Linked DNA regions of Rhodopseudomonas sp. BAL398. The protein of the gene in region 1 interacts with the protein of each later gene in a pairwise test. Links are inferred from orthologs where the notes say so. Each region holds a gene or a part of one and is shown in the gene's direction. Other genes may lie near its edges. The genes, in order: RBJ75_RS15560 and RBJ75_RS15000.

Region 1 (14,475 bases):
CGTTCAAAAGCTGCTGCCGCAGACCGCCGGTGCGGCGCACTAACGCGCCTCAGTCGCCACGGAACGATCACCACCGCGGAGCGCAGCAGCGCTCCGCGGCCGCTCATGCAAGGACCAAGATGAAGCTCATCCATCTCAGCGATATCCATCTGACCACGCCGGGCGCCACGATCGGCGGCCGCGACCCGCGCGCCAATTTCGAACGCGCATTGCATCACGCCATCAAGGATCATGCGGACGCCGAATTGATGGTGATCACCGGCGACCTGTCGGACTGGGGCGATGTCGAAGATTATCGCTGGCTGAAGGCGCGGCTCGCAACCGTTCCGCTCGCGACCCGGCTGTGCATCGGCAATCACGATAACCGCGCCGCCTTTCTTGAGGTGTTTCCCGAATTGGCCGCGCCGGATGGCCACGTCCAGGGCGTGCATGACACCAGCGCCGGCCGCTGTCTGTTGCTCGATACGGCGCAGCCCGGCACCCATGCGGGTCATTATTGCGCGGCGCGGCAGGCATGGCTGGAACAACGGCTGGCCGAACATGACGGCCCGTTCCTGCTGTTCATGCATCACAATCCGATGCCGATCCACCTGGGACCGCTGGATCAGATCCGGTTGCGCGACGACGTGGCGTTTCGCGCCATCGTCGGCCGCCATCGCGACAAGATCCTGCACATTTTTTTCGGACATTGCCATCTGCCGCTGGCCGGCTCGGTCGCGGGCGTGCCGGTGTCGTCGCTGCGCGGCACCAATCATGCGAGCTATCCACTGTTTGCCGAGACCGCGATGCTGAGCGCATCCGATCTGCCGGAATCCTACGGAGTGGCGTTCTTCGAGCCGGACTATGTCACGGTGCATATGGTCGAGTTCGGCTACACCGGCGCGATCCGGGTCGAAGGCTCGCCCGACTACAAGGCCTGGGACCGGGAGACCATGGCGCGATGAACTTCGTGATCCTGACCGATACCCATTTCGTGCCGCCCGGCCGCAAGATCTACGGGCTCGACCCGGCCGAGCGGCTCGCTGCCGCTGTTGAGAAGATCAACGCCAGCCATCCCGACATCGCTTTTGTCATCGTCACCGGCGATCTGGCGCATTGGGGCGAGGACGCCGCCTATGGCCAGCTCGCCACCGTGCTGGGACGGCTGGAAGCACCGAGCATCCTGATGATGGGCAATCACGATCGCCGTGATCTGTTCAGCCGGCACTTTCCCGGCGTCGCGCGCGACGCTGCCGGCTTCGTGCAATGCGTCCAGGTGTTCGATGCCGCGACCATCGTCACGCTCGATACGCTGGACGAGGAAGCGCCGAACCATGCGGGCCTATTGTGCGAGGCGCGACTGGCCTTCCTCGAGCACGCGCTCGCTTCCGCGCCGGCGGATCGTCCATTGCTGCTGTTCCAGCATCATCCGCCGTTCGATACCGGGCTGCGCTATATGGATACGATCAGGCTCACCAATCCGCAGGCCGAATGGGAGGTGATCGCGCGAACGCGCAAGCCCGATTATCTGTTCATGGGCCATCTGCACCGCCCGATCGCCGGCGCCTGGCGCGGCATTCCGTTTCACATCCAGCGCGCGCTGGCGCATCAGGTGGCGTTCGATCTCGAGGCCGAGGGCTATATCCCCGGCTCGCACGAGCCGCCGGATTATTCCCACGTCACCGTGAGCGGCGACCGCATCGTGATTCACCAGTGCTCGTTCCTGTATGACGGTCCAGCGTTCTCGCTGCAGGACCAGGCGGCGCTGAACCAGGCCTGATTCGCCTGGCATCAGCCGCTTGGCCGCATCGTCTGCGGCAGCATGAAAGGCACGCCGGCGTCGGTGAATTGGATAGCGGCGTCGACCTCGAACACCCGCCGCACCATATCGGCGGTGACGGTGTCGCGCGGAGGGCCGTCGCCGGCCAGCGCGCCGTGGTGCAATAGCACGATGCGGTCGGCGAAGCGCATCGCCAGATTGAGATCGTGCAGGATCGCGATCACCGCGGTGCCGTTTTGGGCGCGGCGGCGCGCGGTCTCGACCAGATCGATCTGATGCCGCAGGTCGAGACTCGAGGTCGGCTCGTCGAGCAGCAGCAGCGCCGGGCCGTGCTCGGCCTCGCCGCAAGCCAGTTGCACCAGCACGCGGGCGAAATGCGCGCGCTGCTGCTCGCCGCCCGACAGCGTCGGCAGTTTGCGGCGGCGAAAATCGGCCAGTCCGACTTCGTGCAATGCCGCCTCGATCAGCGGTTGTGCCGCCGGCCCGTCGCGATCGCCGGCGCCCATCGCGACGATCTCCTCGACGGTGAAAGGAAAGCTGACATTGACGTGCTGCGACAGCATCGCGCGGCGGAGCGCCAGCTCGCGCGGCGCGTAGTCGTACAGATCGTGGCCGTGCAGCCTGATCGCGCCGTGGCTGGCGCGCAGATCGCCGGACAACAGCCGCAGCAGGGTTGATTTGCCGGCGCCGTTCGGTCCGGCGATGGCGACGATCTCGCCGCTTTCGATCCGCAGATCGACGCGGTCGACCAGCGTCGCGCCGCCGATCGCGAATGACACCGCCTCGGCCTGCAGTACCGCGCTCACAGCCCGATCAGCCCGCGCTGCCGCAGCAGCATCGCCAGAAAGAACGGCGCGCCGATTGCCGCGGTCAGAATCCCGATCGGCATTTCGGCCGGCGCCACGATGGTTCGCGCCAGCGTATCGGCGCCGATCAGCAGGATCGCGCCGACAAAGGCCGAGGCCGGCAGCAGCAGCCGGTGCGACGGGCCGATCAGCAGCCGCAACAGATGCGGGGTGATGATGCCGATGAAGCCGATGACGCCGCAGATCGACACCGCGACGCCGGTCATCGCCGAGACCAGCACGATCGCGATCCGTTTCAGCCGCTCGACATCGACGCCGCTGTGAAACGCTTCGGATTCGCCAAGCACCAGCAGATCGAGCCGCCGCGCGATCATCGCGCAGACCAGCAGGGCGATCGCCAGCACCGGCGCGATGGTCGTGGTCTTGGCCCAGGTCGCGCCGCTCAGCGAGCCCAGCATCCAGAAAGTGATGTCGCGCAGCTGACGGTCGTCGGCGACGAACACCAGCATGCCGATTCCCGCATTGGCGATCGCGGCGATCGCAAGTCCCGCCAGCAGGAACAGCGCGATCGAGGTGCGGCCCGCGCGGCTGGCGATCCAGTACAGCACCATGGTGGTCAGCAGCGAGCCGGCAAAGGCCGCGATCGGCAGCAACTCATTCTGCATGAAGCGCAGATGGACGACGAGCGCGCTGTCCATCACCACGATCGATGCCGCCGCCGCGAAGGCGCCGCCGCTGGCGACGCCGACCAGCGCCGGATCGGCGAGCGGATTGCGGAACAGGCCCTGCATCAAGGCGCCGGCGACCGCCAGCAGGCTGCCCACCATGCCGGCCGCGACGATGCGTGGAATCCGGATCGACCACAGCACCAATTGATCGCGCGCCAGCACGGCGGCGCTATCGCCATGAGCCGCAAGGCCGAGCGCGGCCGGCAATCGCGCCAGCGGGATCCCGGCGGCGCCGACCGTCAGGGCGACGATCACGCTGCCGAGCAACGCCGCCGACAGCGCGCCGATGATCAGCATCGACGACGGCCGCGCAGCGCGCCACCGGCGATGAACCCGGTCGCGCGATCCGGCCTCGATCGCGCTCATTGCCGGCAGTTCGCCGCCAGCACGGCGGATTTGAAGCGGTCGGCCTCGGTTGCAAGCTGTGGATAGAGCCGGATCGCGACGTCGCGCGCCGCCGCCGCCGTCCGCGGGCCGAAGCCGAGCAGGTACAACCCGTCCATCGCGACGAATGTCTTGTCGCTCGCGACCTTGGTCATCGCGAAGGCCGGGTGCTGGTAGATCGCCTCGGCGGCCAGCGACTCCTTGCCGCGCTCGATCGACAGCACCCAGTCGGGCTTCGCCGCGACGATCGCCTCGTCATTGATCATCTTGTAGCCGTCATAGCCGTCGATCGCATTGACGGCGCCGGACATCCGTATGATCTCGTCGGCCGCGGTGTGGCGGCCGGCCACCATCGCCCGGCCATTGACCAGCGACATCACGAACATCACCCGCACCGGCTTGGTCACCTTCGCGCGTAGTTCCCGCAATTGCGCAAGATCGCTGGTCACCGCGGCGCCCAGGCAGGCCGCGCCGGCATCGGCGCCCATCGCGCGGCCGACCAGATCGATCTTGTCGAGCAGGCCCTGTTCGGAAAATGTCTCCGGCACCAGCACCAGCGGGATCTTCGCGGCGTCGAGGATCGCCATGGTTTCCGGCGGGCCGGCGCCCTGCATCGCCAGGATCAGCGTCGGGTTGAGGCCGACCACGCCTTCCGGCGACAATTGCCGCAGATAGCCGACGCCGGGTTTGTCGCCGAGCGCGGCGGCCGGAAATGTGCTGGTGGTGTCGACGCCGACGATCCGCTTCTCGAGCCCGAGATCATAGAGAATCTCGGTGATGGCGCCGCCGATCGAAACCGTCCGCGACGGATTCTCGATCGCGACGTCGCGGCCGCGGGCGTCGTGGACCACGAGCGCGCCGGCGAGGCTGGCGCCGGGCAAGGTGAGGCAGCAAAGTATCGCGGCGACTGGCGCAGCAAATCGGGCGCGACGGCTATGACGAGGGTGATAGCGGGGAGCCGAGCGGGTCATTTGGTCAGTATCAGCTTGTTCTGGGAGGTGAGGCGCAGCCGGTAAGTATCGTCGCCATGCGCGATGATGATTTCGCGCTCGGTCGAGAACAGATTGCGGCTGTCGATCCGGTTGCCGCTGACATTGACCAGGCGTTCGGGGGAGATTGCCGCCGGCGACGCCGGCATTGCTTGGTCATCTGAAAAATCTGTCGTCATTATAAATAGCGCCCCGGATGTGTTGCGATCCTGATCTAGATAGTTCAGCGCAGTATAGGCAATCCGGACGCGATCGTTTTTACAATCGATATAAACAGCGGGTACCAGGTCCCGGGCGGCGGCCTGTCATTGCGGGATGCCGACGTGGGCCGTCGATGATCAGTTGCGCCGACCGCCCGTTGCTGCCGTTCGTGTCGAGCCGAGGCGCCAGTTTACAATCGCTTTAATCTGGATCGACGGAGGTTGACCCACCCAAGGTGCGCCGATACCAAGATTTGCGAGACGTTGGCAACTGCCAGCGGGATCTCACAGCCAGCCAGCTGCCCTTCGGGGCCATGCACGCCAGCCGCATCAAGCAAAACGGGGACTGGGGCTGTCATGTTGGGGTTGAATGCGCGCGCGTCCGCGCTGTTGTTGTCTGTATCGATCCTGTCATTGGGATTGCCGGTGGGGCCTGCGCATGCGCAATCTTTCGAACAAGCCTATGCACAGGTCGGCGCGCCGATCACGCAATCGCTCGATGTGATCACGGTCGCGGTCACCAAGACCGAGGAGCGCGCAATCGACGCGCTGGCGCCGGTCAGCGTGGTGACGCTGGAGCAGATCCAGGGGCGGCAGCCGAACCGGCTGGCCGACATTTTCCAGAGCGTGCCCGGCGTCTCGTTCCAGGACCGCGGCGACGATCCGGCCACTGCCATCAATATCCGCGGCCTGCAGGATTACGGACGGGTCGCCGTTGTGGTCGACGGCGCGCGGCAGAATTATCAGCGCAGCGGCCATAACGCCAATGGCTCATTCTTCCTCGATCCGGAACTGATCGGCGGCGTCGACGTGGTGCGCGGCCCGACCGCGAATATCTACGGCTCCGGCGCGATCGGCGGTGTGGTCTCGTTCCGCACCAAGGACATCGACGACGTATTGCGGCCCGGCGAGCGCTGGGGCGTCGACATGACCGGCTCCTATGGCAGCAATAATGATCGCGGCCTCGGCTCGGTGTTCGGCGGCGTCCGGGTCGACCCGACCTTCGACGTGTTCGGCGGCGCGGTCTATCGCACCCAGGGCAATTACAAGGACGGCGACGGCACCGAGATCGGCAACACCGGCAATGACATCGCCGCCGGCTTGCTGAAGCTGACGGTGCGCCCGGCCGATGGCCATGAGATCAAATTCGGCGGCCTGTTCCAGGATTATCAATACACGGTCGGCCAGTTCAATCGCGGGCCGGTGCTGACCGCCGCGCAGCGCGCGCTCAATCAAGGCTCTTCGGTCTATGATTCGGACGCCAAGAATTACACCGGCACGCTGAGCTGGAAATATTACAAGCCCGACGACATGCTGTTCAACTGGAATGCCAGCGTCTACGGCAACCGCACCGACAACGACCAGACCAAGACCTATCATTATTCCACGAGCGGCGCGGCGCTGTGCGGCCCCGGCAGCGCCGGCAACAATATCTCCGGCTGCGTCGGCGACACCCGCGGCTATGTGATCGACACCATCGGTTTCGACGTCAACAACACCTCGCGCTTCAATTTCGGCGATTGGCGCAACGCGCTGACCTATGGGGTCGACGCGTTCCAGGACGATGTCAGGACCAGCGACCAGCGCGGCAATTCCAACATCACCACGCCGAGCGGCCAGCGCACGGTGTCGGGCGGCTTCGTGCAATTGAAGAACAATTATGCCAGCTGGCTCGAAGTGGTCAGCGCGGTGCGTTACGACCATTACGAACTCGATTCGGGCACGACCACGGCGAGCGGCGACCGGCTGTCGCCGAAGATCACCGTCGGCGTGACGCCGGTCACCGGGTTCACGCCCTATGTCAGCTATGCCGAAGGCTATCGTGCGCCGTCGATCACCGAGACCTTGATCGCCGGCGCCCATGCCACCGGCGGCGGCCCGGCCTTCTTCACCTGCCCCGACGGCAGCACCGGCCTGTTCTGTTTCCTGCCCAACGCCGCGCTGCGGCCGGAGGTCGGCAAGACCAAGGAAATCGGCATCAATCTGAAATATGACAGCGTGTTCACCGCGGGCGACAGTTTCCGCGCCAAGTTCAACGTGTTCCGCAACGACGTCGACGACTATATCGATCTGGTCGCCTCGACGCCGACGGCAACGATGTTCGGCGCCTTCAGCCAATACTACCAGTATCAGAACACGCCGCACGCCAGGATCGAGGGTTTTGAGGCCGAGACGATGTACGATGCCGGTCCCTGGTTCCTCGGCGTCGCCGGCCAGTTGCAGCAGGGCAAGAACACCGTGACCGGCGTGGCGCTGGCCAGCGTGCAGCCGCGCAAGATCACCACCACGGCGGGGCTTCGGCTGCTCGAGCGCAAGCTGACGATCTCGGCGCAATGGTCGTCGGTCGCCGCCAACACCGATCTGCCGGTCGGCTATCTGCCGTCGACGTCGTATGACCTGGTCAACCTCCAGGTAGCGTACCGGCCGACCAGCGACGTTACGCTGAATTTCTCGGTCGATAATCTGCTCAACCAGTATTATCGGCCCTATGCGATCCCGGGTTCGTCGACCGACGGCACCACGCAGAACGACGTTCTGTTCAGCAGTCCGGGTCCGGGGATCGTCTACAAGGGCGGGGTCAAGGTTCACTTTGGAGGAGCATAATTTCGACGAATATAATCTCGATGTTGCCGATGATGATCCGCGCCGATGCCCCGGCGCGGATCGCGCGTCGTCGGATCGATCGAGGTTCAGGCGATTAGTTGTTTCAACAGGCAATCTTGCAGGTCGATCAGGGGGAGAAGTCAGATGTTCATCGCGATGAATCGGTTTCAGGTGAAGACGGGCTCGGAGCCGGCATTCGAGAAGATCTGGGCGACACGGGAATCCTATCTCGATCAGGTGCCGGGCTTTGTCGAATTCCATCTGCTCAAGGGTCCGGTGGCCGAGGATCACACGCTGTATTCGACCCACACGACCTGGGTCGACAAGGCCGCATTCGAAGCCTGGACCCAGTCCGAGCAGTTTCGCCGCTCCCATGCCCGCGCCGGCAATGATCGCGGCCCCAGCCTCTATCTCGGGCATCCGCGATTCGAAGGCTTCGAGGTGATCCAGTCCGAACGCAAATCCAGCGCCGCGGCCTGAGCGCAGCGGCGCGATCACCAACCCTGAGGAGCCCGCGATGCCGAGTACCGAGTCTGCCGATCTGAAGAGCTACATGGCCGATCACGCCGACGCGGTGATTGAGGACGTGGCGCGGCAGCGCAAGGTCTCGCCCCGCGCGGTGCTCGAGGCGCTGCCTTCCGGCATGGCCCGCTTCGCCGCCGGCGCTTCCTTCGCGGCGGCGATGCAGGACATCGCGCAATGGGGCGAGGTGACGTTGATCGTCCACACCGATGACGCGATCTTCGAATTCACCGGCGCGATCCCGCCCGGCGAAATCGGCCGTGGCTATTTCAACCTGATGCAGCCCAAGGGGCTGCATGGTCATTTGCGGCACGAGCGTTGCGCCGCGGTGGCGTTCATCGAGCGGCCGTTCATGGGCAAGGCCACCGCCTTCATCGCGTTTCTCAACGTCGATGGCGGCATCATGTTCAAAGTGTTCGTCGGCCGCGACGAGGCCCATGCCTTGCGCGGCGATCAGCTCGCGCGCTTCAACGCGCTGGCGGATAAGATCAGTCAGCCGGTAACCGTCTAGTCAACCGCGCAACAGCGCTCACGAGTAAATCATGCAATCACCCCGTATCGATCGCCGCTTTTGTCGTTTCCTCACCGGCGGTGCGATCGCCCTCTGTGTCGTCGCGCTGCCGGGCGCCAGTCAGGCGGCGGTCGACGCCGCGCTGCTGCCGCACAACCTGTCGCCCTGGGGGATGTTCGTCGGCGCCGACATCGTGGTGCGCGCGGTGATGGTCGGGCTGGCGGTGGCGTCGCTGGCGACCTGGACGGTGTGGCTGTCGAAATCGATCGAATTGCGCCGCGCCACCAGGCAAGCACGGCAGCGGCTGACGCTGCTGGAAACCGACACCACGCTGGCGCAGGTTGCCGATAACAGCGGCGAGGCGCGCGACGCGGTGGCGCAATTGGTGCAATCGGCGGCGCGCGAGGCCACCCTGTCCGCCTGGCAGCTTGACGATGATTTCAAGCAGCGCGTGGCGTTGCGGCTGGAGCGGGTGGAGGCTGCGATGTCGCGGCGGATCGCGCGCGGCACCGGCGTTCTGGCGACGATCGGCGCGGTGGCGCCGTTTGTCGGCCTGTTCGGTACGGTGTGGGGCATCATGAACGCCTTCATCGGCATCTCGGAAGCGCATACGACGAATCTTGCGGTGGTGGCGCCCGGCATCGCCGAAGCGCTGCTCGCCACCGCTTTGGGTCTGGTGGCGGCGATTCCGGCGGTGGTGATCTACAACGTACTGGTGCGCCAGATCGGCGCCTATCGGGCGCTGCTGGGCGACGCCTCTGCGCAGGTGCTGCTGCTGGTCAGCCGCGAAAGCAGCCGGCCGCAGCACGGGCGCGTGCGGGCGGCGGAGTAGGGCGATGGCGATCAGGCTGGGCGGCGGGGCCGGCCGCGACGACGATCTGGTCGAGGCCCATGAGATCAACGTCACGCCGTTCATCGACGTGATGCTGGTGCTGCTGATCGTCTTCATGGTGGCGGCGCCGCTGGCCACCGTCGATATCGGCGTCGACCTGCCGGCCAGCGCCGCGCAGCCGCAAAAGCGGCCGGATCAGCCGGTGTTCGTCACGGTGAAACCGGATCTGTCGCTCGCCGTCGGGGAGGACGTCACCACGCGCGACGCGCTCGGTGAGACGCTGGCGACCGCCACCAAGGGCAACAAGGACGAGCGGATCTTCCTGCGCGCCGACAAGGTGGTGAGCTATGGCGACCTGATGGAGGTGATGAACCTGCTACGCGACGCCGGCTATCTGAAGATCGCCCTGGTCGGGCTCGACGCACGCAGCGCGCCGCAATGAACGCCTTTACGCTGCATGACAGACCCGATCATGCCGGGCTGATCCGCTGGACGGCCTCCGCGGCGGCCATCGTAGGGATTCATGTCGGGCTGATCGCCTCTGGCCTGGCCTGGTATCAGCAGCCAGAGGCAGCCGGTGTCGAGATTCCGGCGATCATGGTCGATCTGGCGCCTTCATCGTCGGCGCCAGCGCCGACCCCGCTCGACGTCGCGCCGGGGCCGCAGATGCAGCAGGCCGACGACACCGCGCCGCCGCCCGAGCCGGTGAAGCCGCCGCCGGTCGAGCCCGAACAGATCCCCTCGACGCCGGTGCAGGAGAAACCGGAGGTCGAGGCGCCGCCGGAGCAGAAGGTCCAGCCGCCCCCGCCCGAGCCCGTCAAAACCGAGCCCGCGAAAGTGGAGCCCACCAAGGTCGAGCCGGTCGAGGCCGAGCCGGTCGAGATGCCAAAGCCAAGGCCGAAGCAGAAGGTCAAACCGCCGTCGCGACAACCGCCGGCACCGCGCACCAGCGCGCCGCCGCGCGCCGAGCAGCGCGGACGGGCGGCCTCGGCTCCGACCGCGGGCGCCTCTGCTGCCGCGATGGCGTCCTTTAACCAGCGCGTCGCCGCGCATCTGCAGCGCTACAAGCAATATCCGTCCGGCGCCAAGGCCGCGGGGCAGCAGGGCACTGTCCGATTGAGCTTCACGCTCGGTCGCAATGGTCGGGTGCTCGGCGCCAGGCTGGTCGGCTCGTCGGGCTATTCGTCGCTCGACGCCGAAACGCTGGCGATGGTGCGCCGGGCCCAGCCGTTTCCGTCATTCCCGGCGGAGATGCGGCAGGGCTCGGTGAGCTTCACCGTCCCGATCCGCTTCGCGATCAGGTAATTGGCCGCGCGTCAGCGCAGCGCGAAGTGGCCGATCACCTGGAACGGCGTGGTGGCGCTGTCCTGACGGAACAGGCCGATGCGGTCGAGCGTCAGTTCGGCCAGATCGAGCGCGGCAAAATGCTCCCGCAGCAGTGCCAGCAGCGCGGCGCGGCGCTCCACTGGCAACCGGCCGGTCAGCGTCATGTGGAAGCGGAATTCATCCATCACATAAGGATATCCCCAGCGATCGAGATGATCGAGCTGGGTTGCGGTCAAAGCCTCCGGCTTGCGTCGTGCCCGGTCCTGCGCGCTCAGCGGCGCACGAAAACCGTCGAAGGTTTCGACGCAGGCCTGGGCCAGCGTCTTGAGCGCATCCGAGGGCGCCGCCGGAAGCACGGCCATGAAGCCGTCGATCGCATCGACCACGGGCACGATCGCCGGAATTGGACGCGGCATGGCGGCGAAGGTCGCGCAGGCCGCGCGCAATTCGGCTTCGCTGGTGCCGGGCAGCAGCGAAAATGGCGGCTTCAACGTGGCGTGGAAGCCGTAGACCCGCGGCTCCCGGGTCAATTCGCGCCAATCGGGCACGCGTGCGACCACGCCGTCGGGAAACGGCAGGCTGTCGCCGCCAAAGGCGTCATAGCCGAGCAGCTCGGCGCCGAAGCGATACAGCGCATCGTCCTGGGCCGGCACATAATAGATGGCGTAACGGGGATATTTCGACATCGATCCAGACTAGAGCAATTCCGGTTCTGATAGAATCAGAACCGGAATCCTCGTTTCTTGTTTTGAGGCGTTGTCTTAACGCGAAGCGGTCCCCACTTCGCGCGAAAACGCTTGAGCGTTGCGTCACGCATTCGCCAATGCGGCGCGCCGCGCGCTTTGCGTGCCGACCAGCCGATCGGCGTCGGTCAAATGCACCAGCCTTCCGCCGCTGATCACCGCGATGACGCGCGGTCGCAGCGCGACCCTGTCGTCGACCAGCACGATGTCGGCGCGTCGCCCCACGGCAATTTCGCCGCGATCGGTCAGGCCCGTCGCCGCGGCCGGGCCGGCGGACACCAGCGCCCAGGCCTGCGGCAGCGCCAGCACGCCATCGGCCGCCAGCCGGAACGCCGCCAGCAGCGGCGCCGGATAGTAATAGTCGGAGGCCAGCACCGAACACAGCCCCTTGGCGATCATGTCGCTGGCCTTGGTCCATCCGGTATGGCTGCCGCCGCGCACCACATTGGGCGCGCCGAACACAATGAAGTCGCCGCCTTGCGCGGCTTCGCGCGCGGTCTCCTCATTGACCGGAAATTCCGCGATGGTGACGCCCTGCGCGCGGAACGCCTGGCGCAATTCCGGCGTGTCGTCGTCATGCGACAGCATCGTCAGCCGCGCGGCGCGTGCCGCCTCGGCCAGCCGCGCCACCGAGCCCGGCACCTCATGGTGACGCGCCGACACCTCGGCAACGATGCGGTCGAATTCGTCATGGCTGACGCCGCTGCGCTCGACCATGCGGGCGCGCTTGGCCGGCTTTTCCATGCTGGCCAGATCGGTGTGATCGTTGAACGCCAGCAGGTCGATCCGCCCGGCGGCGATCCATTGCTTGATGGTGGCTTCGGCTTTGAGATTGTAGGTCTCGTGGCGCAGATGGAAGCGGGTATCGGCGGCCAGGTGCGGCCGCATGGTCTCGATTGCGCTCAGCAGCCGCTCGGCATTGGCGCCGCTGCGCAGGCCGGGCTCCCATGACCAGGTGGTGGCGTGAAAGACCGTGGTGATGCCGTTGCCGATCGCCTGGCGGTCGCTGTCGGCCAGCGCCACGTCGATCGGAAAATCGACCCCGGGCCGCGGCATCATCTGGCGCTCGAAGGCGTCGCCGTGAATGTCGATGATGCCCGGCAGCACCAGCAGGTCGCCGGCATCGAGTGCGGCTAGGCCGAGGCCCGTGCCAGCATCGATCGCCGCCACCTGTCCGCCCGCGACCGCCACCGACAGGTCACGGATCTGGTTGCGATACAGCACCCTGCCGCCCGAAATATCAAATCCGCTCATCAGTTCCCCTGAGGCTTGTTCTGGACCCGCGTCCGGGCGAATTCCCGGCGGCCAGCATATTTATCGAGAAACGCCTCGACCGCCAGATCGCGAAAATCCGGCAAGGCCATCCGCAAAATCTCGTGATCCCAGTCCCACCAGCCCAGCGCCGCGAGCCGATCGGCGGTGGATTCGGAGAATCGCCGCCGAATGATTCGGGCCGGGTTGCCGGCTACGATCGTATAGGCAGGCACGTCCTTGGTGACGATCGCGCCCGCGGCGACCACCGCGCCGGTCGCGATATTGCGGCCGGGCAGCACGATCGCCCCATGGCCGATCCAGACGTCGTGGCCGATATGGACGTGATGCTGGCATCGCCAGTCGAAGAACGCCGCGTCGTCGCACTCGCCCTCGAAATACGCGCTGGCCCGATAGGTGAAATGCGCCTGCGAGGCGCGCTGCATCGGATGATTGCCGGGGTTGATCCGCGTCATCGCGGCGATCGAGCAGAACTTGCCGATCGTCGCATAGGCGATCTGGCTGTCATTGACCACATAGGAGTAGTTGCCCATCGTCACTTCCAGCAGCGAGGTGCGCGCGCCGACTTCGCAATAGGCCCCGAGTGTCGAATCGGTCAGGCGCGCGGAGGGATCGATGGTTGGTGTCGTCGATAGCTTGTGGCCGGCCATGTCAGCTTCCGCACGGGATGAATGTCGCCGCAGGTCATCGGCGGGCTTGGTGACATTATCATTACGAAGACATGACGATCGGTTGATCGCGATGGTCTCGTCGACGCGAAATTCGTGGACGACGATCCGGTCATTCATCGCAATGTCATGCGGCGTTGTTAGCGATTGCGATAGCAACTGGAGGGGTCGGTTTGACTTCGCACGCCGTGATCGATGCCAGAAGGATTTCGAAGTCGTTTCAGCGCGGGCTTGCCGTGCTGGACGATGTGTCGGTGTCGGTGGCGCGCGGCGAGATGGTGGCGCTGATCGGCGCCTCCGGATCCGGCAAGTCGACACTGATCCGCGCCATTGCCGGCCTGATCCCGATCGACGGCAACAAGCACCATGGCGGCGAAATCGACATGATGGGCGATCCGATCCAGCGCGCCGGCCGGCTCAGCAGCAATCGCGCGCTGCGGGTGCGTATCGGTGTGATCTTTCAGCAATTCAATCTGGTGCCGCGGCTGTCGCTGTTGACCAATGTGTGTTTCGGGCTGCTCGGGCAGTTGCCGGTGTTGCGCGGCACGCTCGGCCGCTTCAGCGACCACGATAAGCGCAAGGCGATGCAGGCGCTGGCGCGGGTCGGGATCGCCGAACACGCGCTGCGCCGCGCCAGCGAATTGTCCGGCGGCCAGCAGCAGCGCGGGGCGATCGCCCGCACATTGGTCCAGGGCGCCGAATTGCTGATCGCCGATGAGCCGATCGCCTCGCTCGATCCGGCGTCGGCTCGCCGGGTGATGGACCTGATCGCCGACATGAACCGCAATGACGGACTGACCGTGCTGATCTCGCTGCATCAGGTCGAATACGCGCTGAAATACTGCCCCCGCACCATAGCGCTGCGCGCCGGCAAGGTGGTCTATGACGGCCCGTCGACCGCGTTGACGCCGGCCTTTCTCAACGAGATCTATGGCGCCGAATGCGCGGAATTGTTCCTGCCGTCGTTCGAAGGACAGGCGCCGGCTGCGCCATCGGCTGCCGCCGACGCATTGCCGCCGCCAGCCATGATGGCTGCCGTCGCACAGGCGAAACAGCCGATGGCTAATTACGAGCGGCTGTCCGCATAGATTTGCGAGCCGCACCTGACTTTGCCCGTGATGAAGTACCAAA
Region 2 (14,529 bases), 110 kb from region 1 along the record:
GGTCGGCAATGCGATGCGCTACAATGACGGCGCCGGCTATCTGTTCGGCTCGACCATGGATGGCGTCACGATCCTGTCCCCGAACCCGGCGCAGCTCGGCCAGCAACGCCTCGACTCGCAAACCAATGGTCGGTTTCTGACCAAGGAATGGATCGCCGGCGTCTCCGCCAAGGGCGAGGAGATGCTGACCTATGAATATATGAAGCCGGGCGAGAAGACGCCGATCAAGAAATTCGGCGTTGCGGCGGCGATCCCGGCCTGGAATATGTATGTCGGGACCGGCGGCTATCTCGAGGATCTCAACGCCAAGCTGGTTCCGATCATGGTCTCGCTCGGCCTTGCGGTTCTGGCGATCGGCGGCATTGCCGGCCTGATCGCCTGGACGATCGGCCGCAGCATCAGCCGCCCGCTCGGCCAGCTCGGCACCCGGATGAAGGCGCTGGCCGATGGCGCGCTGGATGGTGAGATCCCCGGCCTCGACCGCGGCGACGAAATTGGCGCGATGGCGTCCACCGTTCAGGTGTTCAAGGACAATGCGCTGCGCATCCGCGAGCTCGACCAGGCCGAAGCCGCGACGCAACAGCGCGCCGGTGCCGAGCGCCGCGCCGCGATGGAGAGCATCGCCGACGATTTCGAGCGCAGCGTCAACGGCATCGTCCGTTCGGTCGCGGCGGCGGCGGCCGGCATGCAGACCACCGCGCAATCGATGACCGAGACCGCGAGCGACGCCTCGTCGCGCGCCGCGACCGTCGGTGCGGCGTCCGAACGCTCCTCGACCAATGTCGGCACCGTGGCCTCGGCCGCCGAAGAGCTGTCGGCCTCCGTGGCCGAGGTGCTGCGCCAGGTGTCGCAGTCGAGCGCCATCGCCAGCAAGGCGGTGGGCGATGCCGAACGCACCAATGCGACGGTGCAGCTGCTCTCCAGCGGCGCGGAAAAGATCGGCGAAGTGGTGCAACTGATCCACTCGATCGCCACCCAGACCAATCTGCTCGCCCTCAACGCCACCATCGAGGCGGCGCGCGCCGGCGAATCCGGCCGCGGCTTTGCGGTCGTGGCGTCCGAGGTGAAGGCGCTGGCGAGCCAGACCGCCAAAGCGACCGAGGAAATCTCCGCCCAGGTCTCCGCCATGCAGGCCTCGACCAGCGAAGCGGTGCAGTCGATCAGCGCCATCACCGGCACCATCGCCGAGATGAGCCACATCACCACCAGCATCTCCAGCGCGGTCGAACAGCAGGGCACCGCGACCCGGGAAATCGCCAGCAGCATCCAGTCGGTGGCGGCCGGCTCGAGCGAGGTCAGCGATCATATCGGCGGCGTCAGCGTCGCCGCCGAGGCCACCGGCGCCGCCGCCTCGCAGGTGCTGGACAATGCCCGCGAGCTCGACAATCAGTCCAGCATGCTGCGCAGCGCCGTCGACGACTTCCTCAGCAAGGTGAGGGCCGCCTGAGCAATTCCCGGCATTGAGGTATGTAGGTACATGCCAACATTGATGTGACGATAGGCCAGGAAAGCGGCGCCCCGCTTTCCTACCCAACCGGTTGCTTTCGTGGTCAAAATTGACCGCAAAAGTAAACAGTCTAGAAGGTTCTGCGGCTATCGTGCCGGCGTCCGCCAGTTGCGGTCGTCGGAGACATCACCGTGAAGTTCAGCAATTTAAAGATCACACCGAAGCTTGGCATCCTGGTTGGCGTTACGCTGGTTGGCCTATGCGCCGCCGGCTTGCTCGCCGGGTCGATGATGCAGCGGGAAATGCTGAACGCGCGGATCGAGCAGACCAAGACGATCGTCGAAGTCGCGCGCAACATGGCGATCGGGCTGCAAAAGCAGGTCGATGCCGGGCAGCTTGACAAGGCCACCGCGGTGGCCGAATTCGCCAAGCGCGCCAATTCCATGACGTTCGACAACGGCGCCGGCTATTTGTTCGCCTACACGATGGACGGGATCACCATCGCCCATTCCGATCCCAAGGCGATCGGCACCAATCGGCTCGACGTCCAGACCAACGGCCGGGCGCTATCACGCGAGCTACGCGACGGCGTCGCCGCCAACGGCGAGGTCTTGCTGAGCTACGAATTCATGAAACCGGGTGAGAAGAAGCCGATCCGCAAGCTTGGCTATGCCATGGCGATTCCCGGCTGGAACATGTTCGTCGGCACCGGGGCTTATCTCGACGACCTCGACGCCAAGCTCAAGCCGATCATGATCGCGCTCGGCCTTGCGATTTTCGCCATCGCGGTGTTCGCCGGTGTCGTCGCCATCATGATCGCGCGCAGCATCACCATTCCGCTCGGCCGGCTCGGCGCCCGGATGCGCGCCTTGGCGGACGGCAAGCTGGAAGAGGACATTCCAGGCATCGAGCGCGGCGACGAGGTTGGCGAAATGGCCGCCACCGTCCAGGTGTTCAAGGACAACGCGATCCGGATTCGGGGTCTCGAACAGGTCGAGGCCGAGACCCAGGCCCGCGCCGCCGCCGAGCGGCACGCGATGATGGAAGGGATCGCCAGGGATTTCGAAAATAGCGTCAATAGCGTGGTGCGCTCGGTCGCGGCCGCGACGGCGAACATGCAGACCACCGCGCAGTCGATGACCGCGACCGCGAGCGACGCCAGTTCGCGCGCCGCCTATGTCGGCGCGGCGTCGGAAACCGCATCGGCCACCGTCGGCATGGTCGCGGCCGCCGCCGAGGAATTGTCGGGCTCGGTGAGCGAGATCTCCCGCCAGGTGACGCAGTCTCGGGAAATCGCCGGCCGCGCGGTCGGCGACGCCGAGCGGACCAATGCCACGGTCAAGCAACTCTCCATCGGCGCCGAGAAGATCGGTGAGGTGGTGCAGCTGATCCATTCGATCGCCTCGCAGACCAACCTGTTGGCGCTGAACGCCACCATCGAAGCGGCGCGCGCCGGCGAATCCGGTCGTGGCTTCGCGGTGGTCGCCAACGAGGTGAAGGCGCTGGCGAGCCAGACCGCCAAAGCCACCGAGGAAATCTCCTCCCAGGTCTCGGCGATGCAGGCCTCGACCTCCGACGCGGTGCAATCGATCGGCGGCATCACCACCACCATCGCCCAGATGAGCGAAATCACCCTGGCGATTTCCGGCGCGGTGGAAGAGCAGGGCGCCGCGACCCGCGAAATCGCCCGCAATATCCAGTCGGTGGCGAGCGGCTCCAGCGAGATCAACAGCCACATCGGCGGCGTCAGCGCCGCCGCGACGGCGACCGGCGACGCGGCCTCCCAGGTGCTGTCGAGCGCCCGCGAGCTCGACACCCAGTCCGGCATGCTGCGCGTCGCGGTCGACGACTTCCTCGGCAAGGTGCGGGCGGCGTAGAGCGGTTTCGAGCGATAGGCCGCGCTCCATCGCGAAAGTCATTCCGGGCCTGTGCGTCCGCCGGCAAAGCCGGCCGGCGCCCGGGCCCGGATTCACTTTAAGAGTTTGACTGAAAAAGAAGCTAATAAAATCAAACTTGTTTTCGTCATTGCGAGCCGAGGACGGCGCATCGCGCCGTCCGAACGCGAAGCAATCCAGGGGCGCCAAAGCACAGAGTGGATTGCTTCGTTTTGACAGCACGCGCCCCAGGCCCTAAAGAGTTAGAATAATTCTAATCTATTGGAATCCTGCCGAATGAAGGCTTTCTCCGATCTCACCGAGCGCGAAATTCTCGCCGTGGCAATCGCCTCCGAGGAGGAGGACAGCCGGATCTATCACGCCTTCGCCGAGGATCTGTCGGAACGCTATCCGGATTCGGCCAAGCTGTTCACCCAGATGGCGCATCAGGAAACCGGCCATCGCCATATGTTGCTGCGGATGTATGAGCAGCGGTTCGGGCCGAACCTGCCGCCGATCCGTCGCGAGGACGTCAAGGGCTTCATCAAGCGGCGGCCGATCTGGCTGACCCGCAATCTGCCGCTGGATCGGATCCGCAAGGAAGCCGAGACCATGGAGTTCGAGGCCGAGCGGTTCTACGTCAAGTCCGCCGAGCAGACCACCGATGTCGGTGTCCGCAAGCTGCTCACCGATCTGGCCGAGATGGAAAAGGGCCACGAGCATCTCGCCTCGCGGCTGTCCGAGACCATCCTCACCGCTGGTGTCCGCGGCGAGGAGGACAAGACGCGCCGCCGCATGTTCGTGCTGCAATATGTCCAGCCCGGCCTGGCCGGCTTGATGGACGGCTCGGTGTCGACGCTGGCGCCGTTGTTCGCCGCCGCCTTCGCCACCCATCAGAACTGGCAGACCTTCCTGGTTGGTCTGGCCGCCTCGATCGGCGCCGGCATCAGCATGGGCTTCGCCGAGGCGCTGTCCGATGACGGCTCGATGACCGGCCGCGGCTCGCCCTGGCTGCGCGGCGGCATCTGCGGGTTGATGACCACGGTCGGCGGTCTCGGCCATACGCTGCCCTATCTGGTGCCGGACAGCTGGGCCAATGCGTTCTGGATCGCCACCGCGATCGCCGGCTTCGTGGTGTTCTTCGAATTGTGGGCGATCGCCTGGATCCGCGCCAAATACATGGACACGCCGTTCCTGCAGGCGGTGTTTCAGATCGTGCTCGGCGGCGTCATCGTGCTCGCGGTCGGGATTTTGATCGGCGGGGCTTAATCTCAATCATCTATGAAACAGACTCTACGAGAGCGTCCCTGAACGTCAAGAAGCTTGGCGACGTTGCTGACATCGGGTCAAAGTGCTTGCCAATAGCAACCGCCAATTCCAGTTTTCTCAATCCTCCTGGGAAGTAACCGGCATTCCCCAGGACCCTTTCCAATGCTTCCCATGTACCACCAGTTACTGCGTCTGGATTCCTGTATGGCGCCTGCGCTGGGATCGTCGAGGACACCTTGGGGAATGACGTGCAAACGGCTTTCCATTCACCAAAGAACCAAGCCTCCAGCTCCTCAATTGCCAGTCGATTGACAACTCGCCAATTGCCATTCGCCGACGTTTTACGTGTCAGCAAATTTGCTTCCTTAGCGAGCTGTTCCATCTTCTCCTTTAGTGCGAAGCAATCACTATTATCGCGATCGATTACGACTACTATGCGAGAAGATTCCGGCAGCCATTTCGCATATGCCCTTAGCCTGTCGCCCAATTTCTTGAGTAGATCACTCTTTCCTTGATGGGCATGGATCGTGTAAGTGGCTCGCCCCGCCAGCAATCGCGGAAGCATTTCGGCTAAAAATGCTTCCATTGAAGGTTCTTCGACCAAGATTTCCAAATGCCCCGCTTTCATTTGATGCTCTTGATCTGTCGGACCGGAGCGCCTTGGTTCGTTAGGGGGTCTCCTGCCCCGAAGTGCCCCTCCAGCCATAGATGTCCAAGAAGCGCTCCCTCGCTCATGAATTCTTCAATTCCGGGAATCTCCGACGCAAGAAGCGCCTGCGTATAGCCCTCTTCATTTCGATAGAGTACGCGAACCTCCTGCGGGCGCAGCGCATTCAAAAAGAACGGCGAGTGAGTGGTGACGAGTAGTTGTCCGCGCTCCGCCGCAGCACGGCATTCCTCTGCTAAGCCATAGAGGAGGCGCGGGTGGAGGAAATTCTCCGGCTCTTCAATTCCAATGAATGGAGGCGGCGATGGATCGTACAGCAAAACGAGGTACGCGAGCATCTTCAGCGTCCCGTCGGAGGCGAAGCGCGCAAGTATTGCATTGTCAAAAGGCGCGTCCTTTATAGTAAGGAGCAGTCGCCCATCTGGCATTGGTTCAGCTAGAACTTTTTCAATGCGCGGAACGCGAGACCGAAGCGCTCCAAATATCTCATTCAATCTCGCGGGATGTTGGTCGGATAAGTACTGGATAACATTTGCAAGATTGTCACCTGTGCGAGATAGCCGTTCTTGCGGTCCGGCTTCTGGTTGTCCTCGTGTATTGTCCACGGAAAAATATGAAACATACCATCCCGTTATAAATTCACGGAGAGCTGCCACCCGCGGATGTTCCGCAAATTGGCCGAGCGCATTAACAGCGATCAAATCGGGCGATTTTAGCGGGATATCGATGCGTTTGTCTTCAATGTCGGGCAATTCACCGCTCACGGCTTTTCCGACGCCCTCTCGATAATCAAGGAATCGAAAGGGGCGCCCATGACTTCCGCGCTTCCATTCAAGCCACTCTTCGACGACAGCGGGTGCCCCGTTGCGTTCATCAACTGCGAGATGGTATGTGATCAATGGGTAGTCCGGCTCGCGATACTTGATTTCGATAACAAGCGGACCATCAGAACCGCGTGTTTTCAATTCTTTGGCCCTGCCTCGGCGATCCCACGCGCGTCGCAGGCCTGACTCGAAGCATTCCGATAGGAATGCAAACACATCAAACACCGTCGATTTACCGCTACCGTTCGGTCCAAGCAAGACGGTCAATGGCGTTATATTCTTAAACTCCACCCTGCGCAGGGCGCGAAAGTTTTCCACCTTCAAATAAGTGATTCGCGCCATTTTTTTCGGCTTGCCGGTTTGAGCAAGCGGCATTTGATTCATGGAGTCACCTAGAACCTTCGTCCAGTCTCAGTATGGAATCTAATCTCGTGGCGCACTTCACCACTCTGGCGGCTGCGAGTATAGTGGATTGATTGGAATTTGCCATTTTTGAGAATGAGGAATCGGCTTCGGAGTTTGCCACAGGTGGCAGTGATGGACGCGCTGGATTGCCTCAGCGCGTATCCTACGAGGTCAGCTCGGGCTTCTCGCCGCGAGAGGATCACGCAATCGCCGGTTCGAGCATGGCATCCCGGATTCAATCGCCCAAGGTAATCCGAATCGCGCTTATGTCCGTGTGGCCTTTGGCGCGCACCATCTGGTCTTGGCGCCGGCCCAACACCTCAGGTTGCGTTTCGTCGATCCGGCCGCGCCGCATCGCGCGCAGCTCGGGAGCGAATGGCCGCCTGACGCGCCGGTCGCCGCGTGGTTCGCGAATTTCAAGCGCAAAATCCGGTTGTCTTGTGAGACTCGTTCTAAGAGGCATTCCATTGGCGGCCTCGCCGCCGCTCGCTTATCCCTCGCCGCGTCAGGGAATGGTCGCATCACTTTGCCGATGCGACGGCGATCGGGGGACGTGTCTTGCTGAAGAATCTGTCTGCGCTGCGTATCACTGCCGCGTCGGGCGCGTTGGCGCTCGGATGTCTGTCGGGTCAGGCCGCGATGGCGCAGTCCTCTGCCGCCTCGACCGCGCCCGGCGCCACGCCGCTGCCGGCGATGGTGGTGGTCGCGCCCAAGCCGCGTCGCGCTCAGCCGGCGCGCAGCGTCACGGCGCCCCGCGCGCCGCAGCCCAGCCGCGACATCGTCGCCGCCGAAGATCCGCGCGGTCCGATCGATGGTTATGCCGCTACCCGGAGCATGGCCGGCACCAAGACCAACACCCCGATCAACGAGACGCCGCAGTCGATCTCGGTGATCGGCGCGGCGCAGATTCGCGACCAGAAGCCGCGCAGCTTCGATCAGATCTTGGCCTATACGCCCGGCGTGGTCGGCGGCACTTTCGGCAATGACGTGCGCAACGACTGGTTTTTGATCCGCGGCTTCAAGTCCGACGACAATTCGACCTTCCTCGACGGGCTGCAATTGTTTTCGACGTCCTATGCGACGTGGAAGCTGCAGCCCTTCAATCTCGAACGCGTCGAGGTGCTGCGCGGCCCGTCGGCGATCCTGTATGGCGGCTCGAGCCCGAGCGGCATCATCAACGCCGTCAGCAAGATGCCGCCGGCCGAGCCGATCCGCTACATCGAGGCCGGCGTCAATAATTTCGGCAATCGCTATGTCGGATTCGATATCGGCGGCCCGGTGGCGATGGCGACCGACAAGGGCCAGCTGTTCACTCGGTTGGTCGGCCAGTTCCAGGGCGGCGACACCCAGACCGACTATACCCAGGACAATAATTTCTTCATCGCGCCGTCACTGACCTGGCGGCCGGATGCCGACACCAGCTTCACGCTGCTGGCCTCGGCCTCCAAGAACAACACCCGCGGCCAGAATTTCCTGCCCTATGTCGGCACCGTAGTCGACGCGCCGTTCGGCCGCATCAAGACCGACGTCTTCACCAGCGAGCCGAGCCTCGACACTTTCAATCGCACCCAGGCGATGATCGGCTATCAGTTCGAGCGCAACCTGACCGACAGTCTGACGTTCCGGCAGAACGCCCGCTACGCCCATGTCGACGTCAAATATGCGACCCTGTACGGCTTCGGCTATGCGACCACCGCCGCGGCGGCGAACATGACACGGTTCAACTTCCTGGCCCAGAACGAAGCCGCCCAGGCATCGCTCGACAACCAGCTGGAATATCGCTTCGCCACCGGCGCCTTCAGCCACACCATGCTGTTCGGCATCGATCTCAAGCACTACAATATCGACGATCTGCAGAAATTCAGCTTCGGCACGCCGATCAACCTGGTCAATCCGGTCTACACGCCGACCGCCGAGGCCAGCGGTCCGTTCCGCGACGTGACGCTGACCCAGAAGCAGATCGGCCTCTATCTGCAGGACCAGATCAAGCTCGGTCGCTTTACCCTGGTGCTGAGCGGGCGCAACGACTGGGTCAACACCGTCAATGACAACCACGCCGGCACCGGCCAGACCCGCGACGACAGCAAGTTCAGCGGTCGCGCCGGCCTGATCTACAATTTCGATTCCGGCGTCGCGCCCTATGTGTCCTATGCGACCAGCTACAATCCGTTGGTCGGCCTCAACGGCACCGCGCTGGAAAGCCCGGAAACCGGGCAGCAGAGCGAGATCGGCGTCAAATATCAGCCCAACGGCTTCAACGGCCATTTCAGCGTCGCCTATTTCGACCTCAAGCGTCAGAACGTGCTGACCACCAATCCGCTCAATCCGCTGCTGTCGATCCAGAACGGCGAGGTCACCTCGCGTGGTCTCGAGCTCGAAGCCGTCGCCAATCTGGCGCCGGGCTTCAAGGTGACGGGCGCTTTCACCACCTACAACATCTTCGTCAGCAAGGATCTCAACCCGGCGCTGGTCGGGACCAGGCCGGTGGGCACGCCCAGGCAATTGGCGTCGGGCTGGGCCGACTACACCTTCCAGGACGGCGCGCTGCGCGGCTTCGGCTTCGGCGGCGGGTTGCGCTATGTCGGCGCGTCATTCGCCGACACCGCCAATAAGCTGGTGGTGCCGGCGCGCACCCTGGGCGATGCCGCGATCCACTACGAGATCGAGAATTGGCGGCTGGCGCTCAACGTCACCAACCTGACCGATGAAATCTATGTCGCCAGCTGTTCGCAGGCCGAGGCCTGCTTCTACGGCGACCGCCGCCGCGTCACCGCGAGCGTCGGCTACAAATGGTAGCGTCGAAGGGGAGGCGGCCCTGAAGGCCCGAACCGCACGGATCTGGTCGCTGGTCCACACCTGGACCAGCCTGGTGTCGACGTTGTTCCTGCTGCTGCTGTGCATCACCGGTCTGCCGCTGATCTTTCACCACGAGATCGACGAGGCGCTGGGCTATGCGCCGGTGCATCAGGCGCCGCCGCCCGGCGCCAAGAAGCTCGGCATGGAGGCGATCGGCCGTGTCGCGCTGCAGGCCCATCCCGGGCAGGTGATCCAATATATCGGCACCAGCAATGAGGATCCGGGCATCGTCAACGTGTTCACCAACCACGCGGTGAACGGCGCGCCGGACGATGCGGTGGTGACGACGTTCGACGCCTATACGGGCCAGTCGCTCGGCCGCGCCGGCACCGGCCCGATGCTGGTGCTGCTGAAGCTGCATACCGACGTCTATCTCGGCCAGCCCGGCAAGCTGTTCATGGGCGCGATGGGATTTGTATTCTTGATCGCGATCGTCTCCGGCGTGGTGCTGTACTGGCCGTTCACCCGCAGGCTGAGCTTCGCCACCATCCGCGACGGAAAATCGCGCCGCATCGTCTGGCTCGACTGGCACAATCTGCTGGGCATCGTTACATTGGTCTGGGGACTGATGGTCGGCGGCACCGGTGTTATCAACACGCTGGCCGAGCCGATGCTGCAGCAGTGGAAATCCACTGAGCTTGCCGCGATGGTGGCGGCCTCGGGCGGCGCGCCGCCCCAGCATCTCGCCTCGCTGGATCTGGTGCTGGCCAACGCGATGCGCGCGGCGCCCGGCATGGAGCTGCGCTTCATCGCCTTTCCGGGCACGCCCTTCACCTCGTCGCATCATTTCGGCGTCTATATGCGCGGCGACGACGCGCTGACGGCGCGGCTGTTGAAGCCCGTGCTGCTCGACGGCGAGACCGGCGCGGTCACCTCGGTCATCGATTTGCCGCTCTATCTCAAGGCCCTGCTGGTGTCGCAGCCGCTGCATTTCGGCGATTACGGCGGCATGCCGTTGAAGATCATCTGGGCGCTGCTCGATGGCGTGACCATCATCGTGCTCGGCAGTGGGCTGTATCTGTGGCTGGCGAAGCGGCGCAAGCGCTCGGGCGCGCCGCAGCCGGCTTCCTTGGTGCCGTCGCGATGACCGGGCGGCTTGGGCCAGCGCCCGGCTGGCGCCGCGTCTACGGCGCCCCGCTGGTGATCGGCGCGCTGTCGCTGTTCGGATTGCTATCGGCGTTGCTGCTCGGCGATGTCGGCCGGGTGTTGTCCTGGTTCGCCTTGGCGCTGCCGCTGGCCATCTGCGTCCGGGCGTGGCTGCGCAGCCGCGCGGGCGGTTAGCGCCTGGTCGCAAAGACAATCAATGGTTGGTTTCTGACTGACTTGGCGGCGCTTGCATTGGCGGCGGACTGAGATGCTCGCGAAAGAACCTGACAATGCTCGCGTCGAAGTCGCGATGAAATGCCGTCCTGTCGAAGCCGGGCGGATCGACACAGAGCCGCGGCAGGTTCGCGGCGAACTGCGCCGTGCAGGGCGGCAGAAAGGCATAGTGACCGGCCGGCACGATGTGAATCTCAGGCTGGCCGGGCAGGCTATTGGCGACACGGGCGGTGCCCCCGGGATCGACGCCGCCGCCGCCCAGTTCGGAACGCCAGACTTGCAGCGGGATTTCGATGCCAGCCAGACTTTCTCGGGTGAGGAAGCTGGAGGCAGGGTCGGCGATCACGGCAGCCCGGATTCGCGGATCATGCGGCGGATCAGATGGAATGTCGCCGCTGCGAATCTGCTCGCAGCCTCGAGTCTTGTTCGATTCAATACAGAACGGGGTGATCCTGCGGAAAACCGCATTGCCGCCAGCCAAGATCAGCCCGGTATAGCCTCCCAGGGAGAAGCCGAACACGCCAATTCGAGCCGGATCGATGATCGCTCTGTCTTTCCACTCGTTCAGCATGAAATCGAGCAGCCGCACCATATCGGCCGGCCTCGATGCCGCCACCGTCAGGCTATCGCGCTGCGATGAATCGCTGCCATTGTCGCCGGGGTGATTGATGGCCGCGACCACAAAGCCGGCATCCACCAGCGCGTCCACGACGTCGTCGTGTCCCCCGAACCAGCCGCCGCGACCGTGCGAGACGATGACCAGCGGCAATTTTTCGCCGGTGAGCGGACAGTCTTTCACGCCCTGAACCGAGTCGATGAATTGCACGGTCAGACGACCCAGCGCCACGCGCTGCGGTTCGGCCTTGCACGGATACCAAATGGCGCCCGACAGCCGCGGGTCGGAATCGAGCAACTGAATGCCGGCGGCCTCGGCCCCTGAGCCGAACCAACAGAGGATGACGACGAAAGCCCAACACTTCCCAAGCATCAATCAGCCCCTCATCCTGCAAATCTGAGCTGATCGACGAACGACGACGGAATTATGTCGCGCGTTCCTGGTGCGGGCCTGAGAGTCTGACCGAAAAGGATCAATAGATGAGGCCTTCAAGGCCGTCATTGCGAGGAGCTGTTGCGACGACGCAATCCAGTCTGTGCTTGACGCCCCTGGATTGCTTCGCGGTCGGACGGCGCGATGCGCCGTCCTCGGCTCGCAATGACGCAATCAAGTTCAATTTTTGTTGGCTTCTCTTTCCGTCAGACTCTGGGGTGACACCGCGGCCGCGTCTCACCGCCGGGCGGCGGTCACCACCCCGGCGACCACCAACAAATAGCCGGCAAGGTGAAACAGCTCCGGCTTTTCTCCCAGAAAGACGATTGCCATCGCCGAGCCGAACACCGGCACCAGATGGAAGAACGGCGCGGCGCGGTTCGGACCGACCAGCGCGATGCCGCGGTTGAAGCAGATATAGGCGAGCACCGAGGGGAAGATCACCGCATAGGCGAGCACGCCGGCGGTCAGCCAGTCGGCGCTCGGCCGGATCCCGGCGGCAAATTCCCAGGCGGCGAAGGGCAGCAGCATCAGCGCGCCGCCGCCGGTGCCGACCACGATCAGCGACAGCGGATGGCCGGCGGGGCGCTTCGGCATCAAGGCCGAATACAGCCCGAAGGCGCAGAGCGAGGCGGCGAACATCAGGTCGCCGCGGTTGAACTGCACCTGCGCCAGCGCCGCGAAGTCGCCGCGCAGGATGATGGTCAGCACGCCGATCAGCGACACGGTGATGCCGACCCCCTGCATCGGGGTCAGCCGCACCCCGAACAGCGCCAGCGACCACAGCGCCACGAATAACGGCCCCGACGACTGGATCAGCAGCGCGTTCAGCGCCTCGGTATATTGCAGCGCCCAATAGGCCAGCGCGTTGTTGATGGCAAAGCCGGTCGCCGACAGCACCAGCATCAGCCGCCACCGCGCCCGCAGCACCGGCCAGTCGCGGCGCAAATACGGCCAGGCGAACGGCAGCAGCAGCAGCATCGCGCCGATCCAGCGCACGCAGGACAGCGTCACCGGCGGCACATGGCCGGCGACAAAGCGGCCGAGCACGATGTTGCCGGCCCAGAACAGCGAGGTCAGGCTGAGCAGCAGATAGGGCTGGTTGGCGAGCCAGCCGAGGGGGGAGAGCCGAGCGGAGGCAGGGGACAATGCGGGACAATCATCGGAAACGGCGGGATCGGGAGAATGCCGCAGTTGTGCCTGAAAACCATTCGCAAACAAGGTCCGGCCGCAGAAGGGTGCCATGCGGCGCGCCGCTCGGCGAAGCATGGCGACCGGCGACGTCGCAAGTAAGCCCGCGCCCGGACAGGCGCAATTATTGCTCGCCGGTTAGGCCGTCGATAACCAATGCGGATGGAACCCGACACGTGGTGAAACCGCGTAGAGCTACGAGGATTATGGTGTCGTCGGTGGCCCCGGAGGGCCACGCCGTGCCCCAGAGGATTGTCATCGTGTCGGTGCAGAGGTTTCTCAAGCAAAGAGCCGTGAGCATCGCGGTCGGCGGCAATTACACGCTGCCGAACTGGTATGATGCCCAAGGCAAATTGCGGTCATTCGCCTGCCGGACCAGCCGGGTGTCGCCGTTCCGGATGATCGTCGATGCGCCGGTGGTGGGCCGGATCGGCGATTCGATCGCGTCCTATTTCGGCGATTTCGGCGAGCTGAAGGGCCACATCAGCGATACGATCGCGGGCGGGTTCCTGCTCGAACTCGACATGACCAGGAAGATGCGGGAGAAAATCTCCAACCAGCTCACCTGGCTGGAGAAGAAGCAGAGCGATCCGACGATCCGCGACGTGCGGGCGCAGGCGCGCATCGTCCCGTCGGTGCCGCATTCGATTCTGGCGTTCTCCGACGGCAGCACGAGAAGCTGCTTCGTGATCGACATGTCGCTGTCGGGCGTTGCGGTGTCGGCCGATGTGCAGCCGGAGATCGGCACGCCGCTGGCGGTTGGGTCCTGCGTCGGCCGCGTCGTCAGGCATCTGCCCGACGGCTTCGCGGTGCAATTCACCGAGCTGCAGCACCGCGCCGAGCTCGAACGGCGTATCGCCCGCCCGCCGCCGTGCCGCGCCGAGGCCGCCGCAAAGCCCGCGCGTTCGCGTTCCGAGCCGGATAGCGAGGACTACTTCCTGATCTGATGCGTGGTCATTGCGGCTGCGTTTTCGGCTTGCGCGCCGCGACGATGACGCCGGCCAACACCAGCGCGTAGCCGACGGCGTGATACAGATGCGGGCGTTCGCCGAGAAAGACGATCGCCATCGCCGAGCCGAACACCGGGATCAGGTGAAAGAACGGCGCGGCGCGGTTGGCGCCGATCAACGCGATGCCGCGGTTGAAGCACAGATAGGCCAGCACCGAAGGAAACACCGCCACATAGGCGATCGAGCCGAGATTGGCGGCGTTGATCTGCGCCAGCGGCCGCGTCAACAGTTCCCACACCAGCAGCGGCGTCAGCAACAGCGCGCCGCAGCCGAAGGTGAAAGCCAGGAACGACAGACCGTGGATCTGCGGCCGTTTCTGCGACAGCGCCGAATAGAACCCGAAAACCGCCATTGCGGTGATGAAGATGATGTCGCCGACATTGATGTCGATTCCAGCCAGCGCGGTGAGGTCGCCCTTGAGCAGGATCACCATCACGCCGACCATCGACACCGCGATGCCGAGCGCCTGGGCCAGCGTCAACCGCACCTTGAGCAGGATCAACGACCAGATCGCGACGAACAGCGGCCCGGCCGATTGCAGCAGCAGGATGTTCAGCGCGATGGTGTGTTCCAGCGCGGTGTATTGCAGCGTGTTGAAGATCGCGATGCCGCTCAGCG

The links.
Region 2: the proteins of RBJ75_RS15560 (region 1) and RBJ75_RS15000 interact in binary tests that used the Escherichia coli proteins (3 or more experiments, as listed by UniProt). The link is inferred for Rhodopseudomonas sp. BAL398 from one-to-one orthologs.

The regions. Positions count from the first base shown.
Region 1 is NZ_CP133111.1:3,277,880-3,292,354, reverse strand. Bases 8,774-11,706 are described here. They hold RBJ75_RS15560 (energy transducer TonB), read left to right. Parts: upstream 8,774-9,773; coding sequence 9,774-10,640; downstream 10,641-11,706. Other genes in these bases: RBJ75_RS15550 (alpha-D-ribose 1-methylphosphonate 5-triphosphate diphosphatase), read right to left, coding at 11,471-11,706; RBJ75_RS15555 (DUF1045 domain-containing protein), read right to left, coding at 10,652-11,347; exbD (TonB system transport protein ExbD), read left to right, coding at 9,340-9,777; exbB (tonB-system energizer ExbB), read left to right, coding at 8,774-9,335. Also shown: RBJ75_RS15620 (ABC transporter substrate-binding protein), read left to right, coding at 1-43; RBJ75_RS15615 (phosphodiesterase), read left to right, coding at 120-944; RBJ75_RS15610 (phosphodiesterase), read left to right, coding at 941-1,759; RBJ75_RS15605 (heme ABC transporter ATP-binding protein), read right to left, coding at 1,771-2,565; RBJ75_RS15600 (FecCD family ABC transporter permease), read right to left, coding at 2,562-3,659; RBJ75_RS15595 (hemin ABC transporter substrate-binding protein), read right to left, coding at 3,656-4,648; RBJ75_RS15590 (hemin uptake protein HemP), read right to left, coding at 4,645-4,815; RBJ75_RS15585 (TonB-dependent hemoglobin/transferrin/lactoferrin family receptor), read left to right, coding at 5,224-7,470; RBJ75_RS15580 (antibiotic biosynthesis monooxygenase family protein), read left to right, coding at 7,615-7,950; heme utilization cystosolic carrier protein HutX, read left to right, coding at 7,988-8,503; more of exbB, read left to right, coding at 8,535-8,773; more of RBJ75_RS15550, read right to left, coding at 11,707-12,658; RBJ75_RS15545 (chloramphenicol acetyltransferase), read right to left, coding at 12,658-13,326; phnC (phosphonate ABC transporter ATP-binding protein), read left to right, coding at 13,518-14,432. UniProt on the Escherichia coli protein: Interacts with outer membrane receptor proteins that carry out high-affinity binding and energy dependent uptake into the periplasmic space of specific substrates such as cobalamin, and various iron compounds (such as iron dicitrate, enterochelin, aerobactin, etc.).
Region 2 is NZ_CP133111.1:3,165,265-3,179,793, reverse strand. What follows is about bases 6,717-9,703. They hold RBJ75_RS15000 (TonB-dependent siderophore receptor), read left to right. Parts: upstream 6,717-7,125; coding sequence 7,126-9,282; downstream 9,283-9,703. Other genes in these bases: RBJ75_RS14995 (PepSY-associated TM helix domain-containing protein), read left to right, coding at 9,356-9,703. Also shown: RBJ75_RS15025 (methyl-accepting chemotaxis protein), read left to right, coding at 1-1,447; RBJ75_RS15020 (methyl-accepting chemotaxis protein), read left to right, coding at 1,639-3,324; iron exporter MbfA, read left to right, coding at 3,619-4,590; RBJ75_RS15010 (DUF4276 family protein), read right to left, coding at 4,601-5,218; RBJ75_RS15005 (AAA family ATPase), read right to left, coding at 5,215-6,465; more of RBJ75_RS14995, read left to right, coding at 9,704-10,429; RBJ75_RS14990 (hypothetical protein), read left to right, coding at 10,426-10,623; RBJ75_RS14985 (alpha/beta hydrolase family protein), read right to left, coding at 10,643-11,650; RBJ75_RS14980 (DMT family transporter), read right to left, coding at 11,948-12,859; RBJ75_RS14975 (PilZ domain-containing protein), read left to right, coding at 13,162-13,848; RBJ75_RS14970 (DMT family transporter), read right to left, coding at 13,856-14,529. UniProt on the Escherichia coli protein: Involved in the uptake of iron in complex with ferrichrome, a hydroxamate-type siderophore. Binds and transports ferrichrome-iron across the outer membrane.